2 regions of the Neobacillus sp. OS1-32 genome follow, and region 2 is predicted to be linked to the other one. Evidence: riboswitches for the same ligand, from Rfam matches in the RefSeq annotation. Region 2 holds a riboswitch; the other holds the start of a gene.
The links. Region 2 has a riboswitch for lysine ahead of RCG24_RS03995 (amino acid permease). Riboswitches for the same ligand answer to the same signal wherever they lie in the genome.
Positions count from the first base shown of each region.

Region 1 (3,427 bases), 1.8 Mb from region 2:
AATTGGCAGCATTTCAGGAGCAGTAACGCCACTGATTGGCTGGTCAGCTGTTGAACCAAGTGGGCATATCGTTCCGATTATGCTGGCCTTGATCATTTTTGTTTTTCAAATGCCGCATACATTTGCGATTGCGATGAAAAAATATGATGAATATAAAGCAGCGGGAGTTGCAATGCTTCCGGTTGTTTATGGATTTGCGATGACGAAGCGGCAAATGGCCGTTTATATCGCCTGTCTTCTGCCCCTGCCATTTTATCTCGGGGCTCTGGGGATTCCCTTCGTAGTTTTGGCAACGTTGATGAATGTTGGCTGGTTAGCTGTCAGCATCTACGGTTTCTTCACAAGGGATGACAAGAAATGGGCGAATGTGATGTTCCTATGTTCGGTCAATTATATTACCATTTTGTTTCTCATGGCGATTGTCCTGACTTTACCGGTATTTCATTAAAAAAGAGGCTGTCCTAAATGGTGCCTGACACCATTGCTTGGGACCGCCTCTTTTTTAAGATAATAGGAAAACTAAACTGTGACCCCTGGAAGCAGACGGCGCAGTGCTTGCTCCTCTTCCTCGGTTAAAGGCACTAATGGCAAGCGAACACCGCCAACCGGAATGCCGCTCATATTTAATACTGCTTTTACCGGAGTGGGGTTTGGAGCAGCAAATAAGCCCTTCATAAGCGGCAGCAAACGACGATGAGCCGCAGCGGCGCCTCGAACATCACCGCTCTTAAATAGGTTGATCATTTCTTGCATTTCATTCCCAATAATATGCGAAGCAACGGAAATCACTCCTGCTCCGCCAATCGATAGGACGGGGATGGTTAGGGCATCGTCGCCGCTAAACAGCAGGAAATCATCCGATGTCCGGCTGATGATTTCCGCCATCGCATCTAGATTACCGCTCGCTTCTTTAACAGCAACGATATTTTCAATTTGTGACAGGCAGACGATGGTCTCCACCGACATGTTTACAGAAGTCCGACCTGGGATATTATAAAGGATGATTGGTAAAGCTGTTGATTTGGCAATCGTTTTAAAGTGTTGATAAAGTCCTTCTTGAGAAGGCTTATTGTAATACGGAACCACCAGCATAATTCCGTCAACACCGGCTTCCTCTGCCTTCCTGGTCAGTGCAATGGATGCATAGGTGTTATTGGAGCCGGTTCCAGCAATGACCGGCACTCTTCCGGCGGCTGTCTCCACGACCAATTTAAATAACTCTACTTTTTCTTCAGTCGATAGAGTTGGGGACTCCCCGGTTGTCCCGGACACGACTAATCCGTCTGTCCCATTGGCAATTAAGTGATTGACTAAGTTTTTTACAGCGTTAACATCTACCTTACCCTGTTGATCAAATGGTGTGACCATAGCGGTTAATACTTGGCCAAATTTCATCATTCTCACCCTTTTTCATTTTTTTAGCCGATAGGAAAGTTAAACTTTCCTATTCTGCAACTACGCCTCATGAACCGCCTTAAAGGCTCGCCAATCGGCGAGTTTTCATTAAAAATAGAGGTGGTCAGGCCGTATGAAATCAACGCAAAAAAGCAGCAGTGAAGGGGATCCTCGCTGCTGCAATAGAAACATTTTAAAAACTTAAGTTCCCATGCGTGAGATAGCCCTCCATATAGTTTCCTATATGACAATTCTGTGCTTGTTCAGCAGCAGAACCAGCATCAAGAACAATGAGTTTCTTGATACTTCGGCAAATCCCCCTTTCCTCAATTTTCCTAGGACCTCATTATTCTCGAATTGAGTACTAATGGTCTCTGCGCCTCTATCCTCACTTCAAAAGGTTATTGAAGTAAGAAAATATGTAATTATATGTAATATAACAGATTATCATTGGAAAATCAAGGAACCTATGAAACTGATAAACAGTAAATAGTGAAAAATTTGGATATTCAGAGAATTACTTTATGGTTACGACGGTCTCAATATTTGTATTTTACACTGTAGGGGAGTAAAGTGATAAAAGGAAAAACTGTTAGAGGGAAGGTTCAGGAATGAGTAAGCTGCAGCAAGGGACATCAGCATTTCGGAAAGCAAATTTTTCACTGTTTGCCGGGGGATTTATCACATTTTCAATTCTTTATGATGTACAGCCGTTAATGCCGATTTTTACCAAGGAATTTGATATTTCCGCGGCTGCAGGGAGTTTGACACTATCGGTTACCACCTTTACACTGGCGGTCTCAATGCTGATCACCAGCTCATTGTCGGAAGCATGGGGTCGAAAAATGATCATGTCCGTTTCATTATTGCTGTCATCGTTAATTGTTATCTTTACCGCCTTCAGCCTAAATTTCGGTTCACTAATCGGCTTTCGCATATTGCAGGGGATTGTTCTTGCCGGGCTTCCGGCGATAGCGATGGCCTATTTGAGTGAAGAAGTAGATCCCAATAGTTTAGGCGTCGCGATGGGGTTATATATTAGCGGGAATTCCATTGGCGGGATGGCAGGGCGAATTATTACCGGTTCGGTGACGGACTTTTTTTCCTGGCGTATTGCCATGGGAAGTATCGGGGTCATCAGTTTAATCCTCAGTATTTGGTTCTGGCTGAATCTGCCAAACTCTAAATATTTCACCTCAAAGCCGCTAAAATTTAAGAATCTATTTACGTCTATGTTCCGGCACTTGCGTGACCCGGCGCTGTTATGTTTATATGGTATTGCTTTTATTTTAATGGGCAGCTTTGTTACCTTATATAATTATATCGGTTTTCAGCTGTTGGCCCCGCCCTATCGATTAAGCCAAACGATCGTCGGCTGGATTTTTATCGTTTACATAATGGGAACATTCAGTTCTACTTGGATGGGACGGCTGTCTGATCAGCACGGCCGTAAGAAAGTATTGTGGCTTGGTCTGATTATTATGGTCATTGGGGCGGTACTGACACTTTCCGCTCCATTAGCGATAAAAATTATTGGGATTGCGATTTTTACATTTGGTTTTTTTGGTTCTCACTCCATTGCTTCCAGCTGGGTGGGACGACGGGCGAAAACGGAAAAAGCCCAGGCGTCCTCCTTGTATTTGTTTTTTTACTATAGCGGTTCAAGCTTAGCTGGGACAACCGGAGGATTCTTCTGGACACATTTTGGCTGGGAGGGAGTCATTGGTTTTATTCTTGTCCTGCTCTTCTGTGCCTTTCCATTATCGGTCAAGTTATCCTCCATTCCGGTAAAAAATGTGCAGGTGAAATGATTGCAGCATCCTTGATGGGGCTGCTACTTTTTTGCTGTTGGCCCAGCACGGGAAGCTTGTTTTTCTGATTGGCAAATTTTTTTAAAAAAGTTTACTATATGGATTGACAAAGACTGAAATGATTCGAGGTGAGCCAACATGGAACTGCCCAAGGATTTTACCGCGAAAATGCAGGTCCTGCTAAAAAGTGAATACGATGCATTTATCAACAGTTATGATCA
Region 1 covers NZ_CP133263.1:2,590,226-2,593,652, reverse strand. The annotation lists gene cyoE (heme o synthase) at 1-448, shown strand, start outside; gene dapA (4-hydroxy-tetrahydrodipicolinate synthase) at 520-1,395, opposite strand; lysine riboswitch at 1,609-1,788, opposite strand; gene RCG24_RS12960 (MFS transporter) at 2,007-3,206, shown strand; gene RCG24_RS12955 (RsmF rRNA methyltransferase first C-terminal domain-containing protein) at 3,345-3,427, shown strand, end outside.
Region 1: it holds a riboswitch for lysine, as region 2 does, so the genes downstream of both, dapA (4-hydroxy-tetrahydrodipicolinate synthase) here and RCG24_RS03995 (amino acid permease) in region 2, are expected to answer to the same signal.

Region 2 (3,427 bases):
AAAAATACATATTTAGGTATGAGTAAAATTAATGTGGGCAAAATTTAACCCCTTCATTTGGTGAGGGATTGTCAGATCGCTCACCAAATGAAGGGGCCACCAAGCGAAAGCGCGGTAGTGTTCTAAGCTAAATACATGAAAAAGAGGGCTACTCCTTGGTAGAATCATAGTCGACCAAACCCAATCCAAAGGAGGAAGCCCTCATGCAAAAGAATAGCACAATATATCCCAATTTAAAACAGATTGAACAATTAGTTTGGAGGCAATTACAGGAAACCTTCTCAGGGGTTATGAAGACTCTTTTAGAGGACATGGACCAACAGATTGCCGAAGAGCGTAATAAAAAGCGTTATCGTCTACTCGATAAGCGTACCACCACGTTAGACAGCCTTTTTGGGGAAATCACGATTGAACGGAACTATTACCGTGATAGAGAGAAAAATGAATATGTCTATCTCCTTGATCGTTATTTGGAATTTGAAGGGGCAGGTACCTTCAGTCCCCTTATTGAGGAAGCCGCTCTAGAGCTTGCCATTACAGGGCCTTCTTACCGAAAGGCCGCAGAATCGCTTGAAACACTTTTAGGCTACCGTGTGATCAGTCACGAAGCTATACGTCAACATCTGTTACAGGTTGCCAGTATTCCAAAAGAGCGTCAGCCTATACACCGCTCAGTGTTATTTGTAGAGGTGGACGGTATATATGTGAAACGTCAGGGAAAAGGAAAAAGAGGAAAGGAAGAAAAAATAGCAGCGGTTCATCAAGGCTGGGAAATTAACGGAAAACGGGTAAGTCTAAAAGATAAACGGCATTTTATTCACCGTGGGAAACAGCCCTTTTGGGAGGCGTTTGAGGACTTTCTCATCGAGAATTTCGAGTATGACCCCACTGTCCACAAACTGGTGATAAACGGTGATGGTGCTAGTTGGATCACAGCCTGCCGTGAGCATTTTAAGGACAGGGCTTTCTTTTCGATTGACCGATTTCACGTGGCACGAGATATTCGCAGCCTGTTCCGTAAACACCCTCGCTATCGCCAAATGCAAAAGGCTCTCGCGTCCTATGACAGTCAGAAACTACTTACAGAATTAAATAATGCCGTCGGAACTCTTGAAACGAGGGAACAAGAAGAACGGCTGGACCAGTTGCTTCGTCAGCTCGAAAAGTACCCTGAAGCCCTCAGGGATTATCGAGAATGGCTTAAAGAGCAGGGGGTTGAGACATCTGGAATGAGACCAATGGGAAGTGCAGAGGGAACAATGAGAGTCTTCGCAAAAAGGCTCAAAAATGGGCGTAGTTGGGTGGAAAAAGGCGTAAGTGCCATGATCACCGGATTGGTGGCATTCCTCGATAATTTAGCTTTGAGAACACTATTCGGGCGAGTGGAAAGATGGACAGAAACCAAGGAAGAAAAGAACCCCCCGAGACATTATGTGGAAAAGGTGAAAAGCACGATTGGTGAAGCTACAAGGGATAATATCCTTTACCTAAAAGGCAAGGCGAATATTCCAGTGTACAAAGCATTAAAAGAGTTGGCCGGTTTTTAAAAAAGACAAATTTTCTATCAAGAGAGCACTCTAAATAAGTGAATCCGCTTTCACTCCTGTGGGGATAAAAAAACTGCCCACAAATACTTGACTCAAACCATATTTAGTTTCCATTTGACATTCAATAAATAAAATTTATACTATATAAGTATATTAACTTTATATATTAAATCCTCATCAACCGATGGGGTAGAGGTCGCGGTTTTTATTAGTAGGATGGACGAGATGCAGAGACATTGGCGACTCCATTTGAAAGGAAAAACTGCCGAAGTGTACTTTTTTCTCTGGAACAGTATGCTGGGGCTGTCTCCGAAAAGGAACAGAACTGTCACGTGCGGACCACCTATCCAAACGTGTTGAGCTATCTTTCGGAAGGTATGATGCGGGGTATAGACACTTGCCACCTGTATCTGCTTCGGTGGCATTTTTTATTCCAACCTCCTTCCCATTCTATTAAAAAAGGAGTCCTAATTATGCAAAGTGCAAACGCACTAGAAAATGAAGCTTATGCAGAAGCCAACAACGTGGAGACAAGCGAACTGAAACGAAGCTTAAAATCCCGGCATCTTACGATGATTTCGCTAGGCGGAACGATTGGCACCGGGCTATTTCTTGCCAGCGGCGGTGCAATTCATACCGCAGGGCCTGGTGGTGCAATTCTTTCGTACATCGTTATTGGGATCATGGTTTACTTTTTAATGCAAGGCTTAGCCGAAATGGCTGCCTATATGCCGGTTGCCGGCAGCTTCAGTACCTATGCTACAAAGTTTGTTGACCCATCTCTCGGCTTTGCTCTAGGATGGAATTATTGGTATAACTGGGCAATTACGATTGCCGCTGAACTTTCTGCCGTGACGATGATTATGAAGTTTTGGTTCCCTCATACACCATCATTATTATGGAGCAGTATTTTTTTAGTGCTGATGTTCTTATTAAATTACCTGTCTGTTAAAGGATTTGGTGAAGCAGAATATTGGTTTTCACTCATAAAAGTAGTTACAGTCATTATTTTTATTGTTACAGGAACGTTAATGATTTTTGGGATTATGGGTGGTGAAGCTGTCGGCTTTAAAAACCTTACCATTGGTGATGCCCCATTCCACGGCGGCTTTATGGCGATGCTGGGGATCTTCATGGCAGCTGGGTTTTCCTTCCAAGGTACAGAACTGTTAGGAGTCGCTGCCGGAGAAACAGACGATCCAGCCAAATCGATACCGCGGGCCGTTAAATCAGTATTTTGGCGGATCCTCCTATTCTATGTGTTAGCAATTTTAGTTATTGGATTACTCATTCCCTATACAAATAAAAGTTTACTTAACGGCGATGTATCCGTAAGTCCGTTTACCCTTGTTTTTCAAAAAGCAGGGATTGCTTTCGCCGCTTCAGTCATGAATGCCGTTATCCTTACGGCGGTATTGTCTGCAGGTAACTCTGGGATGTACGCTTCAACCCGGATGCTTTGGGATTTAGCCCGCGATGGTAAAGCACCAAAATTCCTGGCAAAATTAAATAAAAATGGCGTACCGGTAAATGCTTTAATCGTGACCACTTTAGTGGGAACTCTCGCCTTTCTTGCTTCTTTCTTCGGTGATGGAACAGTATATGTATGGCTGTTAAACGCTTCAGGGATGTCAGGATTTATTGCATGGTTAGGGATTGCGATTTGCCATTACCGTTTCCGGAGAGCATTCATTGCACAAGGTAAAGACTTAAGCTTGTTACCTTATAAAACGAAACTATTCCCATTTGGACCCCTTTTCGCTTTTGCTGTATGTGCCTTCGTTATCTTGGGGCAAAACTACTCAGCCTTCCTTGGAAACCATATCGATTGGAATGGTGTTTTAGTTTCCTATATTGGTTTACCGCTATTTCTGGCACTT
Region 2 covers NZ_CP133263.1:753,621-757,047, reverse strand. The annotation lists gene RCG24_RS04000 (ISLre2 family transposase) at 204-1,547, shown strand; lysine riboswitch at 1,730-1,919, shown strand; gene RCG24_RS03995 (amino acid permease) at 2,021-3,427, shown strand, end outside.